DNA from 4 places in the Alteromonas sp. KUL150 genome. Region 4 is predicted to be linked to each of the others. Evidence: predicted binding sites of a transcription regulator. Region 4 holds the regulator's gene; each other region holds the start of a gene.
The links. Region 4 encodes FliA, which starts transcription of late flagellar genes. Its sites were predicted from a motif close to CTAAAGNTNNNNNNNNNNNNGCCGATA; they were not measured.

Region 1: a site for FliA is predicted at 1,207-1,233, ahead of GVO62_RS12945 (DUF3530 family protein). Genes of this name have one in related genera too.
Region 2: a site for FliA is predicted at 1,207-1,233, ahead of GVO62_RS09755 (VC2046/SO_2500 family protein). Genes of this name have one in related genera too.
Region 3: a site for FliA is predicted at 1,034-1,060, ahead of pomA (flagellar motor protein PomA). Genes of this name have one in related genera too.

The regions. Positions count from the first base shown of each region.
Region 1 is NZ_BLIJ01000055.1:27,522-29,725, reverse strand. Features, by position in the region: gene GVO62_RS12950 (hypothetical protein) at 1-100, opposite strand, end outside; gene GVO62_RS12945 (DUF3530 family protein) at 243-1,124, opposite strand; gene rluA (bifunctional tRNA pseudouridine(32) synthase/23S rRNA pseudouridine(746) synthase RluA) at 1,288-2,004, opposite strand; gene rapA (RNA polymerase-associated protein RapA) at 2,057-2,204, opposite strand, start outside.
Region 2 is NZ_BLIJ01000040.1:39,268-41,471, forward strand. Features, by position in the region: gene GVO62_RS09750 (response regulator) at 1-1,144, opposite strand, end outside; gene GVO62_RS09755 (VC2046/SO_2500 family protein) at 1,266-1,820, shown strand; gene trhO (oxygen-dependent tRNA uridine(34) hydroxylase TrhO) at 1,977-2,204, shown strand, end outside.
Region 3 is NZ_BLIJ01000070.1:21,311-23,514, forward strand. Features, by position in the region: gene GVO62_RS16945 (flagellar motor protein MotB) at 1-222, opposite strand, end outside; gene pomA (flagellar motor protein PomA) at 222-983, opposite strand; gene xseB (exodeoxyribonuclease VII small subunit) at 1,383-1,625, shown strand; gene GVO62_RS16960 (farnesyl diphosphate synthase) at 1,655-2,204, shown strand, end outside.
Region 4 is NZ_BLIJ01000050.1:90,249-92,452, forward strand. Features, by position in the region: gene flhF (flagellar biosynthesis protein FlhF) at 1-85, shown strand, start outside; gene GVO62_RS11980 (MinD/ParA family protein) at 91-957, shown strand; gene GVO62_RS11985 (RNA polymerase sigma factor FliA) at 954-1,685, shown strand; gene cheY (chemotaxis response regulator CheY) at 1,722-2,105, shown strand; gene GVO62_RS11995 (protein phosphatase CheZ) at 2,140-2,204, shown strand, end outside.

The DNA.
Region 1 (2,204 bases), on a different contig from region 4:
ATAGCTCCAACTCCTCAATAGGAAGCTCATCTTGCCAAAATGCTCTCAAATAGAAACATAGCTGTTTCGCTTTGTTATCTACAAATTCCTGAACACTCACAAGTAACTCAACCGCCTTTGTTTACTAAATTAAAGTATAGTCCAATTCGCAATTTTCACTCGCTAAGCTAATTGATAATTTGCCTTATTAACCTAGGTGTCTGTTTTGGGTGAATATTTAGACTAGGCTGAAGACGAGAGAATTACCAGCCCAAATGACGTGTCCAACCAATGGTGTTATTTGCAATTATCTGAATTTGCGGGTTTTTTTGAGTTTCCTTTATACTAAAGGCTAAAAAACTGCTGGGGATCGTTATTTGTCTGTAGTGTATTTTAAGTTCATTTTTTGCTCTTATTTTCCTTTTCAATGTTGTACTTGCTTCCCAATCGTTAAACGCGCTAAGTGATAAATCTAAAACCGGATATTCCGCTTTTGCCATGGTATTAATAAGCAGGTTATTCGTCGTATCTTCAGGCCAAAATGGTGAGATTGCGATGAAGGTGTCAGGATGTAAATTAGGTTGTAGCTCTGCCGCCGAGAAATAGGTCGCGGCAAGCATGCCTTGCGCAATCACCATGCGATAGCCAGAGCGGTTCTGTAAATAATTATTCAATGCGTTGACCTGCAAGGTTAGTGCAGACGTAGCTGTTTCGAAATTAAGGTATTGAGTAAGTTGATTACTTCTTGGATGTATTGCTTCGTCAGCTTGATTGTTTTGTGCTGCATCATCTTCTGGTGTGCTAGCGGCTGCCTCATCTGCTGAAGGCGTAGGGGCTAGAGGCAAGTTTACGGGGCTAATTACTACGTGCCATCCTTTTTCAGCGAGCAAGTCGGCAAGGCTGTTGCCCTCTGCGAGTGTAAGGCTTGAGGGAAAAGGCTCGGTAAAGATAATCGCAGTACCAAGAGATAAAGGGGTTTTTGCCTCTACCTCAATAACGGGGGCCTCTGCCTCACCGACCATTATTGATTTAACTTCCCCTGGAAGATAAGCATTGCTCACATCATTGAAAAAGTCGCCGTAAGCTATCACAGGGAACATAGACACCATGACAAAAAAATATAAGGTGATGGATTTCCTGTTCATATAAGCGTGCTATGCCTTTTCATTCTCTCAACGATGATATCTTCGATACTGTGAAACAACGAGATATTACAATTCTATAGTTTATCGGCAAATAAAATGAAAACTATAGGGGGCCGAATATAATGAACTAGGTTGTCGGTTTGGTGTTTCACAAACAACGAGCCTATTGTGTTTCAACTGAAAGCGAACTGGGACGATGCTGACTAAAGGGAATTGGTGTTTGAAAATGAAGCCATTGGCCCTGTGTAGGGTGACAGAAACTTAAGCTTTCCGCATGAAGCTGCAAACGAGGCGCCATAGCAAGTGCCTCGTCGTGAGCATAAAGCCTGTCTCCCAAAATTGGATGCCCTAAGGCAAGCATATGTACTCGTAATTGATGTGAGCGCCCTGTGATAGGATAAAGCGCCACCAAAGAGTAAGGGCAGCCATTTTCATCCACAGTTCGCTCTACCGCCTCAAAACGGGTCATCGCTTTTTTGCCGCGCTCAAAGTCGACCATTTGCTTTGGCCTATTAGGCCAATCGCAAATAAGCGGCAGATCAACGTCACCTGTATCGGCTTCAATATGGCCGTGGACACGAGCAAAATAGCGCTTTTTGGTTTGCCTTAATTCGAACTGCTTTGAAATGTGACGATGGCTCTCTTTAGTAAGCGCCAATACCAGTATACCCGAGGTCGCCATGTCCAGCCTGTGGACCACAGTTGCGGTAGGGTATACACGGTTTACTCGACTAATAAGCGAATCGCGATGCTCTAACGCTTTACCCGGCACGCTCAAAAGTCCACTCGGTTTATGCATTACCACCATATCCTCATCCTGATACAAAATATCAAGATAAGGCGTCATAGGTGGGTTATAAACAAAGCTCGGGTTTGCCATTATTTTCTCATTACTTGACGCGTCACTAAGGCGTTTAGCGCGACGCGTTATATTATGGGTTATTAACGACTATGCGCAGCGCGTCTAGCTCAACATCTGCTTCTTGAATAACTTTATCCAGCGCATTCATTTGCGTTTCAATAAATTCAATTTCACTGTCACGAACAGCAGGATTACGTTTTTGAAGGTCGCGCAATCGC
Region 2 (2,204 bases), on a different contig from region 4:
AGGCTAAATGTCGCTTTGCGTCTATTAACTTTCCATCTATTGCGCTTATTCTGGCGTTAACAATTTTTCCAAAGATACTTATGTCAAAGTCGCGGTCTATTTTTTGAAGATGATCATCAAATTTTCCCCGCTGCAGTGTGAGAAGGGCCTCTTGTTGATACTTGTTGCGCTGTTTTTTATCTTCTGCAAATTCCGCAATGTCTAAATAGCTTCTGATAATGCCGCACCAATGAAGGCTGTTTTTGTGTACGGTACGTTTTGATAAATCCCAAATAGCTAAACTAGAGCTTGCCGCGAGTAGCAAATCCTCATTATCTCTGCCAATCTCGCAGGCTTTAAAATGCCTTGGCAGCGAATAGGGAGAAAGTTTAATTGCTTCCTTGATAGCCTCTAATGCTTTTTCACCAGATGTGATAGCTTGATAGGCCTGAGCAAGAATATCGTGTGCATCTGCATTAAATCTGTTGCGCTTGAGGGTTTTCTTAGCCACTGATATAGCTTTTTCGTAATCTTTCAATTGAAGGTAGGTTTTACCAATCGCGACTTGAGCCCAGAGCACAGGCTTTCCATCTATGTAGCTATTTAAAACATCAAGGGCTTTTTGAGGCTGATCGATTCGCCAATATAACTCTACCAAGAGTTGCTCGCAGTGACCTTTATAATGAGACGGCGCATCTAGGAGCGCTTCAATATGGTCGATAGCGCTATTGAGTTCTCCTTTATTAATCAGTGTATAAGCTTCTTTTAAGAACTCGCGTTTTTGAAAAGCGCGTACAATTCTAGATTTTAACTGTACCTGTGAAAAGGGTTTGATAAGAAAGTCATCTGGACGACGCTCTATTGAGCCTAACACTATCGGTCGTGCGCTATCGGCGCTAATTAAAATAAATACGGTCGTTGGACTAATGAGACTGGCCGTGCGCAGCTCCTCTATTAATTCATATCCATTTTTGTTGTCTGCGCCTAGATGAAGATCACAAATGATGATATCGAATTTATGCTTTTTACAAAGTGATACCGCTTGTTCTGCTGACGATTTAGTGACCACGTCAGACACGCCCATAGAGTGCATTAATCCCTTGAGGAGAAGGAGGAAAGGTCGTTGATCTTCAACAATCAATACTTGTTTGTTGCTAAATTGCATTTCGCATCCGTGAATGAGCACACCTAGGCCTAGTAGAAGTATATCTAACTTTAGAAAATAAGCTTAAGAAAAACATTATCTTGCCGAAAACATAAGTATGCAAATTAAGTAATAAAAATGGATGCCATTAGACACCCCCGCTGCTAACGACAATACGCCTATCGACCCCAGTATTTACTGGGAGCGAAGTGGGGTGCTTGCTCGCGCATCAGCGCAAGGTGCACTTTTTTCCTTATACCTTGCCATGCAGCAACACAGTGTTGCGGAGCCGTTTCAAATTGAATCGGCAAATTCAGGCCTAGAACAACAAAATAGCGTAAAGGCACAACTTGCCTCATTAAATCATTACAGACGGCCGTCACTCGCTGCGAGCGAAAGTGAATGGAAAACAATGCACGTTATGCCTTTGCTTGTTGCACAGGACTATGCCACAGCGCGATTGTACATGGCATTAAAACCCGCACCTTTAGCACAAACCAACGATGAAAAGCGTCTTCCCGATGACGTAATACACAACTGCAGCCTCGCTACGCAAAAAAGACTGAAAAAACAATATGCTAATTCAGTTAAAGAAGACAATACATTACTCTATGATATTCTCTCTTCACAACACGGTGAAACTGACTCTGCAAATCCTGAACACCTAAATTCAACGTCCTTTAGAAGTATGGCTTAGCACAACACCGTGCACCGTGAACACTCAAAAAGCATTCACTAGTACCAGTCCGCACAGATAATTACATCTGTCCTAGTTTTTAACCATTAGTTTTGTTATATTGCGCGCCGCATTTTTGCACTGGTCTTACGCTCCAATCAGCAAAGGTAAAAAACTATGTCTAAATATATTGTTTGCGCAATGTATAAATTTGTTGCGCTTGAAAACTTCAAAGAAATACGTCAACCGCTACTTGAAGCCATGGAAGCAAATGGCATCAAAGGCACTCTTCTTCTCGCTCACGAGGGTATAAACGGCACTGTGTCGGGCACCCGTGAAGGTATCGACGCTTTACTCGCTTATTTGAACAGTGATGAACGTATTAACCCAATTTCTTTTAAAGAG
Region 3 (2,204 bases), on a different contig from region 4:
AACGCTAGTACCTTTGGGAATATCTTTAACTTCAATTTTATTTTGAACACCAAAAGCGAACTTCATTGAGCCCGCGATTTGTTTGAACTTAAGTACATCCATTTCAGAAAACGAAAGTAAAAGTACAAAAAAGCACATCAGCAGCGACATTAAGTCGGCGAAGGTCCCCATCCAAGCTGGCAGCCCCTCTGGGGGGCATTTTGGGCATTCTTCTTCAGCCATTACTCTTCCTCTGCGCTTCCGCGTTTACTCGCTGCAAGATAGTTTTTCAACACCCCCTCAATTACACGGGGATTTTGGCCATCGGCAATACCAACAATGCCATCTAGCACCAAGCTTTGATTGAGTTTTTCCTCACCGGCACGAACGGATAGTTTAAAAGCAATCGGCAGACAGATAACGTTAGCGAAGAATGCACCGTAGAGAGTAGTAAGTAGTGCAACCGCCATTGCAGGGCCGATGGCTTTCGGATCATCCATGTTAGAAAGCATGGCTACCAGCCCGATTAACGTACCGATCATCCCCATCGCGGGAGCGATGTCACCCATACCTTTAAAGAACGAGGCTCCGAAATCGTGGCGCTCTGATGTCATGGAAATATCTTTGGAAAGGGTTTCTCTGACTACCTCAATATCATGGCCGTCTACGAGCATATCAACGCCTTTTTGCATGAACTCGTTTGAGATCTCTGCTTCTTCTAACGCCAGAAACCCGCCTTTACGCGCAGCATCTGCCATTTCGACAATCTTCTCAATAAGTTCTTCGGGCGATTCAATTTTAAACATGAATGCCTTACCAGCAATCTTACCCGCACCAAAAAACTGGCCTAACGTAAATTGTGATAAAATGACAAATAAGGTGCCCCCAAATACGATAAGTATTGATTGCACGTCGATGAACATGCTCAAGCTGCCGCCCAGGATCATAGCCATAACTATGAAACCAATGGCGCCCAACATACCTATGACGGTTGCTAAATCCACTCACTCTTCCCCATTTAAACGCAGTCAGTGCTGTTAATCTACAGACATTCTATCGGCAATAGACAGAAATACTAAAACAACATTGTTGAAAAATATCACATTTATTAATTTTTATAATTAGAGCATAACGCTTTATCTCGCTTTCCTACCTTTTTATTTACTCGGAAACCATTTTATTCGCATTAAAGCGCGACGCGCTATTATTTGAGGCTGGAATTATGGTTACTAAGATAGCATCGAATATAGCACAATTTAACACTATGCTGATTTTTGACTTGAATGAAAAAAAAGCGATACGATGATGTTATTAGCGATATACAGACAAACCATTTGACCCTCGTGCAACCCTCGGTTAATGTGCGCGGTATACGTATTTTAGCCTTTATATTGAGTGTTTTTATGACGACGGAAAAACCATCAGCGTCTTTCGAAGAAACGTTATCGGAATTAGAAGCTATCGTTAACGAAATGGAAAACGGTGATTTACCGTTAAATAAAGCGCTAGAAAAATTTGAACGCGGTATTGCACTCTCTCGCCAAGGCCAGCAATCCCTTGAAAACGCTGAGCAAAAAGTAAAAATATTGCTTAACGAACAAGGCGAAGAAACACTTCAATCTCTACCTGAAAGTGAACACCCTTAAGAGGTTCATTTTTACATTACAGGCAATCTATGAATTTTTCTGCTTTGCATCAGCAAGTCAAACAGCAAACTGATGCATCTCTTCTTAAACTAATTGATGATTTACCGGATTACGCGCCGCGCCTTAAAGACGCCATGCGTCACGCGCTACTTGCAGGCGGTAAACGCATGCGTCCATTGCTCGTTCAGGTAGTGGGTAATACGCTAGACGTCCCCAAAAAAGACCAAATGGCCATTAGTATGGCTATTGAGTGCGTGCACGCTTATTCGCTGGTACATGACGACCTACCGGCAATGGATGATGATGACTTGCGCCGCGGCAAGCCTACCTGCCATATCGCATTTGATGAAGCAACTGCCATTCTAGCAGGTGATGCATTACAAGCACTTGCATTTACCGTATTAGCCGACGCGCCTTTGAGCTCTTTCGCAGAATCGAAACGAAGCCAGTTACTATCTGTGTTAGCTAAAAGTACGGGCTATGTTGGAATGTGTGGCGGCCAAGCCATCGACCTAGCGAGCACGGGTAAAACTATCTCAATAGACGAGCTAAAAGCGCTTCATAAGTTGAAAACAGGTG
Region 4 (2,204 bases):
ATCTTTAGTTTCCGCTGCTGCAAAGCTTTATAAAAAGTACGGTTTGAATCATACTAGTAGTAACAACGCAATTAAAACAGCATAAGTAGTATGATTGACGATCAAGCGAGTAGCTTAAGAAAAATGAAGCAATCACGGTTAATCAAGGTTATCGCCGTCACCGGAGGCAAAGGTGGCGTTGGTAAAACAAATATTACTCTCAATACCGCTATCGCTATGGCGAAGCAGGGTAAGCGAGTCATGGTACTTGACGCGGACCTCGGTCTGGCAAACGTTGATGTTATGCTAGGACTTCGCGTAGAGAAAAACTTATCTCATGTGCTTTCAGGTGAATGTACCCTTGACGATGTTCTCGTCACCGGTCCGCACGGGATCAAGATTGCGCCGGCCACCTCTGGCACGCAGTCGATGGCAGAGTTATCCCCAACTCAACACGCAGGTTTGATCCGCGCTTTTAGCGAGCTAAGAACGCCGATAGACGTGCTGATTGTCGACACTGCTGCTGGAATTTCAGACATGGTATTGAGTTTCTCGAAGGCTTCTCAAGATATCATGGTCGTGGTTTGCGACGAGCCTACGTCACTAACCGATGCCTACGCCCTAATAAAAATCTTAAATCGCGAACATGGCGTTTTTCGTTTCAAGGTAGTGGCTAATATGGTACGCGACGTGCGTGAAGGCCAAGAATTATTTAGTAAATTAAGTAAAGTGACAGGGCGTTTTTTGGATGTTGCACTAGAATTAGTGGCAACGGTTCCATTTGATGAAAATATTCGCAAAGCCGTAAGAAAACAAACGGCTATTGTAGATGCCTATCCAGGCTCTCCAGCCGCAGTGGCCATAACACAACTTGCTAGTAGAGCATTGTCATGGCCCATCCCGGCTCAGCCAGGCGGACATCTTGAATTTTTTATTGAACAACTTGTTGCAGAAAAAGCAGTAGGAAATCAGCGTTGAACAGCAAGGCAGCCGCTTATCAACAACAAACCGATAAGTCGCAGTTAGTCGAAAGACATGCGCCATTGGTTAAGCGTATAGCGCATCACTTGATGGCTAGGTTGCCTGCAAGTGTTCTTGTTGATGACCTTATCCAATCAGGCATGATTGGGCTTTTGGAAGCTGCACGAAATTTTGACGGCTCTAAGGGAGCTAGCTTTGAAACCTTTGCAGGCATCCGTATTCGCGGAGCAATGCTAGACGAAATACGCAAAGGAGACTGGACCCCTCGTTCAGTCCATCGTAACGGACGTGCTATTTCGGAAGCGATATCCCAAGTAGAAGGTGAGACCGGAAGGGATGCAAGAGATTCTGATATTGCTGAAAAGCTTAACGTAAGCTTGCAGGATTATCACCAAATGCTCAATGAAGTAAATGCCGGCAAACTTGTCGGAATAGAAGATTTGGGTGTGTCGGAGGACGTAATCACTACTGAGCAGAGTAGAGGCAGTGATGCGCCGCTGGAAGACTTGATGCAGGGCGCTTTTCAAAAAGCACTTGCCCAAGCGATTACAACGCTACCTGAACGGGAAGCGATTGTGCTTTCTTTGTACTATGATGAAGAATTGAATTTACGAGAAATTGGTGAGGTTCTTGATGTAAGTGAGTCAAGAGTCAGTCAAATTCACAGTCAGGCCATGTTAAAACTCAAATCACGAATGAAGTCGTGGCAGGCTGACGAAGAATAGAAATTAATAACAATTAACCCCTCATTGGAGGCTATTTTGGACAAAAGTATGAAAATTCTTGTGGTTGATGATTTTTCTACCATGAGACGTATCATCAAAAACCTTCTTAAAGACTTAGGTTTTGCCAACATCCAAGAAGCGGATGACGGAAGCACTGCACTGCCAATGTTGCAGCAAGGTGATTTTGACTTCGTTGTTACTGACTGGAACATGCCCGGCATGCAAGGTATCGATTTGCTTCGCGCAATTCGAGCAGATGACAAGCTTAAACATTTACCTGTTCTTATGGTTACTGCTGAAGCTAAAAAAGAACAAATCGTTGCTGCAGCGCAAGCCGGTGTGAACGGGTACGTAGTAAAACCCTTTACAGCAGCAACGCTAAAAGAAAAATTAGACAAAATTTTCGAACGTTTAGGTTGATCCAGACGCTCACCAGATAAATGAGGTTTACTGGATGGCAACGAATATAAACGTTCCAATTTCGTTGGAAGAAGCCAAGCAACTCGTTACTTATCTTGA